DNA from 4 places in the Rheinheimera fenheensis genome. Region 3 is predicted to be linked to each of the others. Evidence: predicted binding sites of a transcription regulator. Region 3 holds the regulator's gene; each other region holds the start of a gene.
The links. The regulator sigma-54, encoded in region 3, starts transcription at its own class of promoters, with help from an activator protein. The targets are predictions, from matches to a motif close to TGGCANGNTNCNTGCTT.
Positions count from the first base shown of each region.

Region 1: ABGI61_RS04535 (PEP-CTERM sorting domain-containing protein) is a predicted target of sigma-54. The motif match lies at 1,583-1,599, and genes of this name have one in related genera.
Region 2: ABGI61_RS10930 (flagellar protein MotY) is a predicted target of sigma-54. The motif match lies at 1,673-1,689, and genes of this name have one in related genera.
Region 4: fliE (flagellar hook-basal body complex protein FliE) is a predicted target of sigma-54. The motif match lies at 1,655-1,671, and genes of this name have one in related genera.

Region 1 is NZ_JBDPJM010000002.1:329,626-332,753, reverse strand. It holds gene ABGI61_RS04545 (glycine C-acetyltransferase) at 1-409, shown strand, start outside; gene tdh (L-threonine 3-dehydrogenase) at 425-1,450, shown strand; gene ABGI61_RS04535 (PEP-CTERM sorting domain-containing protein) at 1,661-2,152, shown strand; gene ABGI61_RS04530 (S8 family serine peptidase) at 2,469-3,128, shown strand, end outside.
Region 2 is NZ_JBDPJM010000006.1:136,280-139,407, reverse strand. It holds gene ABGI61_RS10940 (response regulator) at 1-349, shown strand, start outside; gene ABGI61_RS10935 (hypothetical protein) at 418-741, shown strand; gene ABGI61_RS10930 (flagellar protein MotY) at 749-1,636, opposite strand; gene rnt (ribonuclease T) at 1,751-2,437, shown strand; gene ABGI61_RS10920 (Grx4 family monothiol glutaredoxin) at 2,484-2,825, opposite strand; gene sodB (superoxide dismutase [Fe]) at 3,063-3,128, shown strand, end outside.
Region 3 is NZ_JBDPJM010000001.1:271,748-274,875, reverse strand. It holds gene rapZ (RNase adapter RapZ) at 1-396, opposite strand, end outside; gene ptsN (PTS IIA-like nitrogen regulatory protein PtsN) at 393-848, opposite strand; gene hpf (ribosome hibernation promoting factor) at 873-1,160, opposite strand; gene ABGI61_RS01090 (RNA polymerase factor sigma-54) at 1,187-2,677, opposite strand; gene lptB (LPS export ABC transporter ATP-binding protein) at 2,727-3,128, opposite strand, start outside.
Region 4 is NZ_JBDPJM010000004.1:124,227-127,354, forward strand. It holds gene fliF (flagellar basal-body MS-ring/collar protein FliF) at 1-1,258, opposite strand, end outside; gene fliE (flagellar hook-basal body complex protein FliE) at 1,273-1,608, opposite strand; gene ABGI61_RS07905 (sigma-54-dependent transcriptional regulator) at 1,752-3,122, opposite strand; gene ABGI61_RS07910 (sensor histidine kinase) at 3,126-3,128, opposite strand, start outside.

The sequences.
Region 1 (3,128 bases), on a different contig from region 3:
GTTGCGCCAGCGCTCACGGCCGTATTTGTTCTCTAATTCGCTGGCACCGTCTATTGTTACTGCCTCTATTAAGGTGCTGGATATGCTGGCGCAAGGGGACGCACTACGGGCTAAACTGTGGGACAACGCCAATTACTTCCGCGAAAAAATGTCCGCAGCCGGTTTTACGCTGGCTGGTAAAGACCATGCCATTATTCCGGTGATGTTAGGCGATGCCAAAGTAGCGGCTGAGATGGCTAAACGCATGTTGGCTGAAGGCATTTATGTGGTCGGTTTCTCGTTTCCGGTGGTGCCAAAAGGTCAGGCGCGCATTCGCACCCAGATTTCGGCAGCACACAGCAAAGCACAACTGGATAAGGCGATAGACGCCTTTATCCGCATTGGTAAAGACATGGGCGTGATTGCCTAACGGCGGGGCGTGAAGATGAAAGCATTAGCAAAGTTAAAAGCAGAGCCAGGCATTTGGCAAACCGAAGTCGATAAGCCAGAAGTTGGCCCGAACGACGTACTGATCCGCATTAAAAAAACCGCCATTTGCGGCACAGACGTGCACATATACAAATGGGATGAATGGGCGCAAAACACCATTCCGCACGGTATGGTTGTAGGGCATGAATATGTCGGCGTCATTGAAGGCATGGGCTCGGAAGTACGCGGTTTTAAAGTAGGCGATAGGGTATCGGGCGAGGGCCACATTACCTGCGGTTATTGCCGTAACTGTCGCGCCGGCCGGGTGCATTTATGTCGTAATACTATAGGTGTGGGCGTAAATCGCGCTGGCTCTTTTGCCGAATATCTGGTTATTCCGGCTTATAATGCGTTTAAACTGCCGGACAATATTCCGGATAACATCGCCGCGATTTTCGACCCGTTCGGTAATGCGGTACACACTGCACTGTCGTTTGATTTAGTCGGTGAGGACGTTCTGATCACTGGTGCTGGCCCTATCGGCATTATGGCTGCAGCGGTCGCACGCCATGTCGGCGCCCGCCATGTGGTGATTACCGATGTAAACCCCTACCGGCTGGAGCTGGCGCTGAAAATGGGCGCTACCCGCGCGGTCGATGTCAGCAAGCAAAACCTAAAAGATGTGATGAAAGAGCTGGGCATGACAGAGGGCTTTGATGTGGGCCTGGAAATGTCAGGCGTACCGGCAGCGTTTCGCAGCATGCTGGATACCATGAACCACGGCGGCAAAATTGCCATGCTGGGTATTCCGCCATCTGATATGGCGGTAGATTGGAACAAAGTGATCTTTAAAGGCCTGGTTATTAAGGGTATTTATGGTCGAGAGATGTTTGAAACCTGGTACAAAATGGCGAGTTTAATTCAGTCTGGTCTGGATTTAACACCCATGGTTACGCATGAGCTGCCGATGGAGCGCTTTCAGGAAGGCTTCGATATTATGTGTTCAGGTCAGTCTGGTAAAGTGGTTCTTAACTGGTCGTAAATATCCCCATCATAAAAAAAGCGAACTTCGGTTCGCTTTTTTTATGTCTGCTTTTTTTTCAGCTGCAGATCTTTTCTGTGGAAATGTTAGTCATTAAATCATAATAAGTTGTTTTTTAAGTAAATATTTAGTTGGATTGTTTTATGCATTGTCCGCCCGGCAAGCTGTAATCTTGCACAATAATAAATAACAACATTCAGAGGTATATCCATGTTGAAGTCGATTTTTTTTGCATTATCCACCCTATTACTTAGCGCACTGCCACTGGCTCCGTCAGCACAGGCAGCACCGATCATGACACAAGAGTTTCTGTTCGAAGATGGCAGCAGCTTTGGTGTGTTATCCATCGATCTAGACAATATCGATGAGTCTGGCAATGTGTTGGAATGGGAGTTATTTGAACTGTTTGGTCTCACCATCGGTGAAAGCTTCCTGTTCATTGTTGACTATGACCCACTGGACTTAGCTGCCGGTTTTACTTTCTTCAATTTCGACGTAAATGACCTTAGCAATACTTTTGCCTTCCAGGGCTTCTGGGACGCGGAATTTGGCGAAGGCTTTATGGATATTTTCAGCACTGATGGCCAATTTATAGATGCCGGTAGCTTCGCCTTGGGGCGCGCAACCCTGGTGTCTGAACCGGCAACCGTGTTTCTGATGCTGGCCGCGATGGGTGGCTTACTATTACGTCGTCGCGTCTGAAACTACCGATTACGACATGCCAAGTGTCAGCTTTTTTAGCAGCTTCAGCCTGGCGTCTTTACAAGTGTTATTGCCAATAACATTTCAAATACGCTGGATGCAGACCGAAAACAAGCAAATTGTGCTATCGGGTATGGCTACGAGGGTGTCGAAATTTTATACAGCCAGGGTTGTCGTACCTTTGTCTCTTTACCGGTTAAAAAGGTGCGGCCAAGCAAATATTGCTGAATAAAAAATGCCAACGCATAGCGAACATAACGACCTACTACCGTATCAAGTGTTGAGGTCTGCGCGGCGGCATAAACGGAGAAAACACATGCAATTTAATAAAATAATATCTAAAACCGCGGTTGCCGTGGCGATGGCGATAGGCTCGGTGAGTGCGCAGCAGGCGAATAGCCCTTATCAGCTAAACGTCGATGCAGGTCAGTTGAGGCTGGCCGCTGCTGATACAGCACCTGCACCTTATATTGTGCAAGTGAAAGGTAAGAGCGGTATTGAAAAAGCTCAGGAGCTGGGCGAACTATTACCTGCCAGACAGTCTGTCACTAAGGCGCTGAACCGCTATAATGCCAGCTCTGCCCGGATGCAAAACTACACCAGTTCACTTAAGGCGTTTCATCAGCACCTGGCCAGCAGTACTGGCGCTACTGAAGTGATGTATTCATACACGCATACCTTTAACGGTTTTGCCGCCAAATTAACCCCGGCACAAGCCGAAGCACTGCGTAATCATCCGAATGTTGCTGGTGTCTGGCGCGATGAAGCCCAGCAAATGACCACTTCTAACACTCCAGCATTTTTAGGGCTGACACAAAGCCCTGATGGCTTGCATACCCTGGGTGTGAAAGGTGAAGATGTCGTTATTGGTGTGGTAGACAGCGGTATTTGGCCTGAACATCCAAGTTTTGCTGATGATGGCTCTTATGCACCGCTACCAGGCTGGGCGGGAAGCTGTGATGTGGGTGAGGACACC
Region 2 (3,128 bases), on a different contig from region 3:
GACTAACAGTCGGTTATTGCAGCACAACACCTTTAATTTTTTCAATTCCGGTACGGCGTCGGCGGCCGTGTCATTGTTTAATCAGCAAAAGCCCGACTTAGTGTTTTTAGATATCGAGCTGCCCGACAGCTCAGGGCTGGAGCTGCTGAGTCGCTTTAAACAAGAGCGGCCTGATTGCTTCATTAGCATGATAAGTGGCCAGAGCACGCTGCAAAACGTGCAGCAAAGTATTGCCAAAGGCGCGGCAACCTTTATCGTTAAGCCGTTTAGCGGTGATAAAATTCTGGCCGCCATGCGTTTATTTGAAAAGCGCCTGACGGTGCGGCCTATTGCGTTAGATACACCATAATAGTGAGCAAAACAGAAAAAAATTTGTTAAGGTAGAGGCATTAAAACGGATTTAAGTAAGGAAATATCATGCGCTTAGCAGTGTTATTCAGTGTTGCGTTAACCTTCAGTGGCATAGCGGCCGCCAACGATTTTTATCAGGTGCCTATTCCCGCTGATGCCCGTGAATTTGCTCGTTTGGACAGCAAAATGCCCGCTGTACTTAGCTATTTCAGCCAGCAAACTGACAGTGCCCTGCGCGATTATTACGTTCAGCAGTTAGGTCAGCCCGACAACGAGCAAACCCTATATGGCCGGCTGCACCTGTATTTTCGTGTCAACAATAACCAGGTGCGAATTTTAATCTCCAGCCAGAACGATTGGCGCCAGGTTGATATCATGGTGCAAAACTAAACCCATCTCAGGGCTTCGTCAGCTGCAATACCACCCGCCGGTTGAGTTTACGTTCCAGCGCGGTGTCATTGGGCGCCACATGGCGGCGCTCACCAAAACCTTCTACCTGCACTTTATCTTCAGACAAACCGGCAGCTATAAAAAAGTTCTTCACTTTCTCCGCCCGCTTTACCGATAGCTGCTCGTTTATCCAGCGGCCACCATAACTGTCGGTATAGCCCTGAATCTCGACGAAATCGATGTCCTGATCGTATTTAAGGTATTCGGCAATCTGCGCCAGGCGCCGCTCTGACTCGCGCGTCAAATCATCACCACCACTTTCATAACTTAAAACGGTAAAGGCAATATCGTCAAAACCGTAGGGCAGCAAGCGTGATACACACTGTGTAAACTGCTGATATTGCGCTGGAAACTGTACCGGGTTCATCGACGCAACCACTTTATCATAAGGGCTGTACCAGTCACTGAAATAAAAGGTCGGGCTAAAGCCCTGCTCCAGCTCGGTGAGTAAGGTCCAGGCGGCTTTTTTCGGCAACTCACCATTAAACTGCTTCAGCAGCTGCATATTGGCTACCGCTTTGGCTGGCACTCCGGGTCGCCAAGTCGGCGGCATCGATATTACCTCGGCCAGCGCGTAGTGATCAGGCAAGCGCAGCATCTGCAGTTCAAAATCCAGATTCAGCGCTTTACTGGCCACGCTGCGAAATATCGCCGCACCAAACTGCGGGATCTCGTGTTGTAATTGGCACTCCAGCGGCGTGTTTTTGCTCAGCTGCCATACCGATTGCTCAATAGCGGCAGAATATTGACGCAATTGTGGCTGAGCAACAGGGCTGCTGCTAATCCAAAGGCTGCCTGTAACCAGCATTAGAGACAAGGTTAAGCTTTTCACCACATTGAAAGTCCTTCGACATCGGAAACATTAAATGTTAAGCAAACACTGTGCCGCAACAAGACGCTGAGCTCATTCTTTGGCATAATAGCCGCTGATAACACAAATGGCGACTGTATGACTGATGTAAAATCCGCTTTGGCCCAACGTTTTCGCGGCTACTACCCTGTAGTTATCGACGTGGAAACCGCAGGCTTTAATGCTAAAACTGATGCTTTGCTGGAAATAGCCGCTACCTTGCTGGGTATGGACGAAAACGGCCAGTTGGTACCAACACAAACGCTGCATTTTCATGTGGAGCCATTCGAAGGCGCTAACCTGGACGCCAGCTCATTGGCGTTTAACGGTATCGACCCCTTTAATCCGCTGCGCGGTGCGGTAAGCGAGCGCGAGGCCATTACTGAAATTTGTAAAGCGGTACGAAAAGCACAAAAAGACGCCGGCTGTCAGCGCAGTGTGATAGTGGCACACAATGCCGCCTTTGATCAGGGCTTTTTTAATGCCGCGGTGGAGCGGCTGAACTTTAAACGCTCGCCGTTTCATGCCTTTGTCTCGTTTGACACTACCAGCCTGTCTGCGTTGGCGCTGGGCCAAACCGTACTAGCCAAGGCCTGCCAGGCCGCTGGCATCGCCTTTAATAACAAAGACGCGCACAGCGCCTTGTATGACACCGAGCGCACAGCAGAGTTGTTTTGTTATATAGTCAATCGCTGGCAGCAACTGGGTGGCTGGCCATTAGCGCTGGATGCTGTAGACACTGACAGCGCCGAAAACACTGAAAACGCTACTGAACATCAGGCATAAAAAAGGCCGCAAAAGCGGCCTGACAACTCAGATGTCACCTTTTGGCTTATTCGGCGGCGTCTTCGGTTTTGTGTTTGGCTGCAGTTGCCTTAATCAGTGGCTGTAACTCACCACGCTGAAACATTTCCAGCATAATGTCGCAGCCGCCAATCAGTTCGCCCTCTACCCATAACTGCGGAAACGTTGGCCAGTTAGCGTACTTGGGTAATTCGGCACGAATGTCCGGGTTTTGCAAAATATCGACATAAGCAAACTGCTCGCCACAGGCAATCAGTGCTTGTGAAGCCTGCGCCGAAAAACCACAGCTGGGGAATTTCGGTGAGCCTTTCATAAACAACAGAATAGGATTGTCAGCAATTTGCTGTTTAATTTTATCTAGCGTTTCCATTACTACCTCTTTGAGCAAGCATCGTGATAATGGCGGCTATTTTACGCGGTTCTTTTGTTACTGGCACTTGAGTTTTACAAAAAAAACCCCACCTCTGTTGCTGATCACAACAAGGCTGGGAGTAAAACCAGCACGCTACACCACGCGTATAACCGCACTGTAAAACTTGAGTATTTTAGTCAGGTTTTGTAGTCTACGCCATGCAGACATGATTAACAACGCCAACGGAGAACGACTATGGCCTTTGAATTACCCGCCTTACCTTATGCAAAAGACGCATTAGCTCCACATATCTCTGCCGAA
Region 3 (3,128 bases):
GAGGTCGGCCCGGCTGGATATAGGGTCTAACAGCTGCTGCTCGCGCTGTATCGCTTCATCCAGCGACATGGCCTGATGCGACAGCGGGTGTAACCGGCGTGTTTCGCTAAAACGCTTAATTAAGCTGGCGTGATCGGCATCCAGGTAAAGAATGGTCAGGTCGAGTTTGCGTGGCAGGTAAGACAGAATCTCAGACAGCTCATTGGGGTCTTGTGGCAGGTTCCGCACGTCTATGCTTACGGCAACACGCTCATACTGCCCCATAACAGTGGTCGCCAGCGTAGGCAGCAAATTAACCGGAATATTGTCGACACAGTAGTAGCCTAGGTCTTCCATCACCCTCAGCGCGACAGATTTGCCTGAGCCGGAACGACCACTGACTACCAGCAGCTTCATTTGTCGGTATCCACTGTGCTGTAATCCACCAACAGCTTGTACAACTCCTGATTTGTCTGAGCATGGCGGATTTTTTTTGTGAGTTCTTTCTGGCTTAACAGCTTGGCGATACCCGCTAAGGTACTAAGGTGCGCCTGACATTGTTCTTCGGGTATTAAAATAGCGCAAAAAATATCTACCGGCTGATTGTCTATTGCATCAAAGGGGATGGCCTCTTTACTGACCACAAAGACCAGTACCGGCTGGGTCACGGACTTTAATTTGCCGTGCGGTATGGCGATACCGCCACCGATGCCGGTAGAGCCAAGCTTTTCCCGTGTCATCAGGGCTTCCAGGATACTGTACTCGGTCATGTCAGGCAGCTGTTGATGCGCCAGCTCGGCAATGTACTCGAGGATCCGTTTTTTGCTATTAAAAAGAACTGCACTTTTAGTGCAGTTCTCAGCAAGCATTGCAGTTAGATTCATCATGTCAGGTTAGTGTCGGGCTATTTTCTCTTTATGCTTAATCACCTGGCGATCGAGTTTATCTATCAGCTGGTCGATAGCGGCATACATATTTTCATCTTCAGAAACCGCAAAAACTTCACCGCCGTTCAGGTGGAGCTTGGCTTCAGCAATCTGTTTCAATTTTTCCACGTTTAGGATCACATGTACATTGTTTATATGATCAAAATGGCGTTCCAGCTTAGCAAACTTGCTGTCCACGTACTCTTTTAAGGCTTCAGTAATTTCAACATGGCGACCAGTTAGATTGATTTGCATAGACATATTCCTTCTTTTAGGCTTATTTACAGCAAGGTCTTGCGTTGATTTGACGGTGGAATAAACAGCGATTCACGGTATTTGGCAATGGTGCGTCGTGCTACGTTAATTCCTTGCTCCAGCAAAATATCGGCCATCTTACTGTCACTCAGCGGTTTGGCCGGGTTTTCCGCCGCCACTAATTTTTTAATAAACGCCCTTATGGCAGTTGACGAACATTCACCGCCACTCTCTGTACTAACATGACTGGAAAAAAAGAATTTAAGTTCAAAGATCCCTCTGGGTGTGTGCATATACTTTTGGGTGGTAACCCGGGAAATGGTGGACTCGTGCATGCCAACCATTTCTGCTACGTCATTCAACACCATCGGCTTCATGGCCTCTTCACCATGCTCAAAAAAGGCCTGCTGTTGTTGCACAATACAATTGGCCACTTTTAATAAAGTTTCGTTACGGCTTTCCAGACTCTTTAAAAACCATTTAGCCTCCTGCAGATGTGAACGTATAAACTGGCTGTCGGACGCATTTCGGGCTGTTCTTGACATCGCCGCGTACTGCTGGTTAATGCGCACTTTTGGCATCGCGTCCGGGTTTAGCTCAACCTGCCAGCGACCTTTTACCTTAGTCACACTCACATCCGGTATCACGTACTGCTGTTCTTGTCGTATCACATCAGCGCCGGGCCTTGGGTTTAAACTGTGGATCAGCCGCATCACTTCTTTCAGTTCATCCTCTTTGAGTTTAGTCACCCGCATCAAAGAACGAAAGTCACGATTGGCTAAAAATTCAGTGTGGTCTCGGATCAGGCTTTGCGCCTCACTGAGAAAGGGAGTGGCCGGATCGAATTGACGTAGCTGTACCAACAAACACTCCTGCACCGAACGGGCACCTACGCCAACCGGGTCAAATAACTGAATGCGTTTGATTACGGCTTCTACTTCATCGGCTTCTACCTCTGGCAAGCCGAGTGAGTCGAGAATATCTTCGCAGCTGATGGTTAATAAGCCATTGTCATCGATGGCTTCAATAATAATCTCGGCGATGGCGCGGTCGGTGTCAGTAAAGGGTGTAAGCTGCATTTGCCAGCGCAAATAATCCTGCAGGGTTTCACTGGTTTCACCCTGATAGACATAATCGTCATCCGGATTGCCGGCGCTACCGGCACTGACCGGTTCTGCACTAACCAAATCATCCCAGTTGTTGTCCAGCGGTAAGTCTTCCTGAATATTTTGCTCGGTCATCGCCTCGCTGCTGTCAGGCTCGCTGGGTTCAAAGCTGTCATCCGGATTATGATCGACGTCGGCCGCTTTGGTGTCAGATAGGTCGATGTGCTCTTTGGGTTCAGGGTTAAAGCTGTCGAATTCGTCTTCGGCTTCCAATAAGGGGTTAGCGTCTAGCGCTTCCTGAATTTCCTGCTGCAACTCTATCGTCGACAACTGTAACAGGCGAATTGCCTGTTGCAATTGTGGCGTCATGGTTAGCTGCTGTCCTAAGCGAAGTTGCAAAGAGGGTTTCATCTACTTCTACCGTTCTCCTGAATCACACGCTGTTGTTGTTTTTTGCTAACTATAGCCTGAATTGCTCGCCAAGGTATACATCGCGTACTTTCTGATTAGCCAGCACGTCTTGTGGTGCACCGGAGGCAATCAGCTCGCCATGACTGACAATGTAGGCGATTTCACACACATCAAGGGTTTCACGCACATTATGGTCGGTAATCAGTACCCCAATGCCCCGTTGCGCCAGGTGCTGAATAATTTTTTTAATGTCTAATACTGAAATAGGGTCAACACCGGCAAAGGGCTCGTCCAGCAGGATAAAGGCCGGATTAGCCGCCAGAGCGCGGGCAATTTCTACCCGGCGCCGCTCGCCACCGGATAAGCTCATGCCCAAGCTATGTTTGATGTGGCCGATATGAAACTCTTCGAGTAAATCGTCGGCAATTTCCTCCCGTTGGGTGCGGCTTAA
Region 4 (3,128 bases), on a different contig from region 3:
GCTGCGCATCAAAGCCGATCCCCCCTTGCAACAGACGACGGATATTCGCCAGCTCTGCCTGAGTGCGCGGTTGTGGCTCACCGTTCTCGCCAGCCTTATAGTCAATGGCCACCGATACACTAAGACGACGAATAACGCCACTTTGCTGCGAAATATGGCTGATGGTGGTGTCCAGCTCATAGTTGCGCGTAGCTTCTTTGCTGTTACGGCCCGGCACTATGGGTTTGCTATCCCCCCCGCTGGCTTGCTCTGGAATAGTCGAGTTCAGTGGCGGCTGGTTTGACAAGGCACCTGGAATACCGCCGCTGACACCACCCACACTGTTTTCTTCAATAGTCATTTCGCTGCGAATGGCCGGCAGGTCGGGGTTAAAGCGCTTTTGCGTTTGCTCGGTGGCGGTAAAGTCCATCAACAAATCAACTTGCGCGGTGTAGTTACCAAAACCCAGCACCGGCATTAAGATAGAGTCAACTTTCTGACGGTACTCTTCTTCACGGGTACGCTGCAGCTCGTACTCTTTGCGCGTGCGGCTGGAGCTGGCATCCTGCGAGCCACTGTTTAACAGGCGGCCATTCTGATCGGTTACGGTTACACGCGAAGGTGATAACCCCTGCACCGCGGAAGCGACGATATCAACAATGGCATCCACTTCGCTGTCGCGGATCACAGTGCCGCCACGGGCGGTGACCAGTACCGTGGCAGAAGGTAATTTTTCTACCCGGGCAAACACGTTTTCTTTTGGAATGGCTAACAGCACACGGGCGCGGGCGACACTTTGCAGCTCCTCTATCGTGCGCGCTAACTGTTGTTCACGGCTGTGTTTTAATCGCTCCATTTCTAAACGCTGGCTGACGCCAAAGCCACTGTCCTGCAATAAAAACTCAGTGCCAGTGTCGGGCTCTTTAGCCAAGCCGGCACGGGATAGCGACAGCTTAATGCTCTGGAACTTATCTTCCGGCACATAGATCACATTGCCTTCAAGCTTGTAATCAATTTTCTGCGCATCTAAATGATCTAACGTTTGAATCAGCTCTTGAGTAGGAAAGTTACCCAGCGGCCGCATTTCCGGCTGACGAGCCCAGAGGATAATCAGAATAGCAATCGCCAGACAGATGGTTAGGGCAACAATTAAGGTTATCTGGCGTACCAGATCCATGCCGCCCAGCGAGCCGATAAAGCCGGCTTTTTGTTCTTGCTGCTCACCGCTGTTGTAATCGTTACCGGTCAGTGCCAGCTCGGTGGATTGATTTTCAGCCACAACTTATTCCTCCGTTACACCGGCATCGACATAATGTCTTTGTAGGCTTCAACCAGTTTATTACGCACCTGTACTGTCGCTTCAAATGCCAGCGACGACTTCTGGCTGGCAATCATCACCTGTGCCAGTGACACATTAGGATCGCCCAGCTCCACCGCAGTGCGCAGTTTGCCTGTTTCCTGTGCCAGGTTATTCACATGATTTAAGGCACTGGTCAGCATGCTGCTAAAATCGCTTTGGCTGGCGTTAACTTGTTCGACTTTGGGCAGTCGTAACTCAGTACCAACGCCTCTGGCCTGACTGGCCAGTGATTGCATTTCGGCGTAAAGGGCCTGACCTTTGATATTCATGGCATCACCTGTCAAATAATTGCTGCCTCGGTAGTTAGGCTAACTAAAGCAGGAGTTGTGCCAGTTTTAAATTATTAATTTATATAGAAAAACCCTCTTTCAGAGGGCTTTTTCGGTGTGCTGACGTGCATTTGGCAGCGGTTTCAGGCGGGAACAGCAATACCCTGTTGCTTCATTCTGGCTAATTTATAACGCAAGGTGCGATCACTGATACCCAAGCGCTCGGCAACTTCTTTACGCCGGTTTGCACAGGCTTTCATGGTCGCCAGAATAATGCGGTGTTCCTGCTCGTGCACACTGCTTTTAAAATCGCCGGCAGCGTTATTGGCGTTATCACCACGGCTTTCAGTTACCGGCGGCATCTGATTTAACACTGTAACAGACTGGCTGTTAACCTGCTCCAGTAGAATATCGTCTACCGTAATAACCGCAGCACTGCTGATGATCAGTGCCCGCTGGATCACGTTATCCAGCTCACGCACATTGCCAGGCCAGTGGTAGCTTGTCAGATACTCTGCTGCCTGCGGGCTTAATGTAGCCAACGTGCGACCAGCCAGGCGGCAGTGACGCTGCAATAAGTGCTCTGCCAAAGGGACTATGTCATCCGGACGCTGACGCAGCGCCGGCCAGCACAGCGGAAACACATTTAAGCGGTAATACAAGTCTTCACGAAACCGCCCCTCTGCCACGGCCTGTTTTAAGTCGCGGTTGCTGGTGGCCAGTACCCGCACATCCAGCTTGATGGTTTTACGGCCGCCTAAACGCTCCACTTCGCGCTCTTGCAATACCCGCAGTAACTTTGCCTGCAGGTTTAAGTCCATTTCGGTGATCTCATCCAGTAAAATGGTGCCTTGCTGCGCCTGCTCGAACTTACCTGGGCAAGCGTTAATCGCGCCAGTAAAGGCGCCTTTCTCATAGCCGAATAAGGTCGATTCGAGCATATTCTCTGGAATAGCCGCACAATTTATCGCGACAAAAGGCCCCTGACTGCGCTCAGATAACTGATGAATATAGCGCGCTAACACTTCCTTACCGGAGCCACTAGGGCCGGTAATCATCACACTGGCGTCAGTACGCGCCACTTTGGCGCAAAGTGTCAGCAGGTGTTTCGAGCTTGGAGCCGCCACTACCGGCTCGCACAAGCTCACCGGTGCCGGGCTGACATAGCGGCTTACCGTGTTTACCAGCACCTGCGGTGCAAAGGGTTTGGCCAGATAATCCACTGCACCCAACTGTATGGCCTCTACGGCTGCCTGCACTGTGGCGTACGCAGTCATCATCAGCACCGGAGTTTGCGGATATTGTTCGCGCAACGTTTTAAGCAGCGTTAAGCCGGATACGCCCTGCATTTGTACGTCGCTTATAACCAGCTCAACACTGTGCTGTTTGAGTAGCAACAGCGCCTGTTCGGCACTGTCTGCCGCTATCACCTGATAATCGGCCAGTTGCAGCGTATCTTGCAGCGCTTCGCGCAGGCCACTGTCGTCCTCTACCAGTAAAATGCGTTGGCTCATCGATTA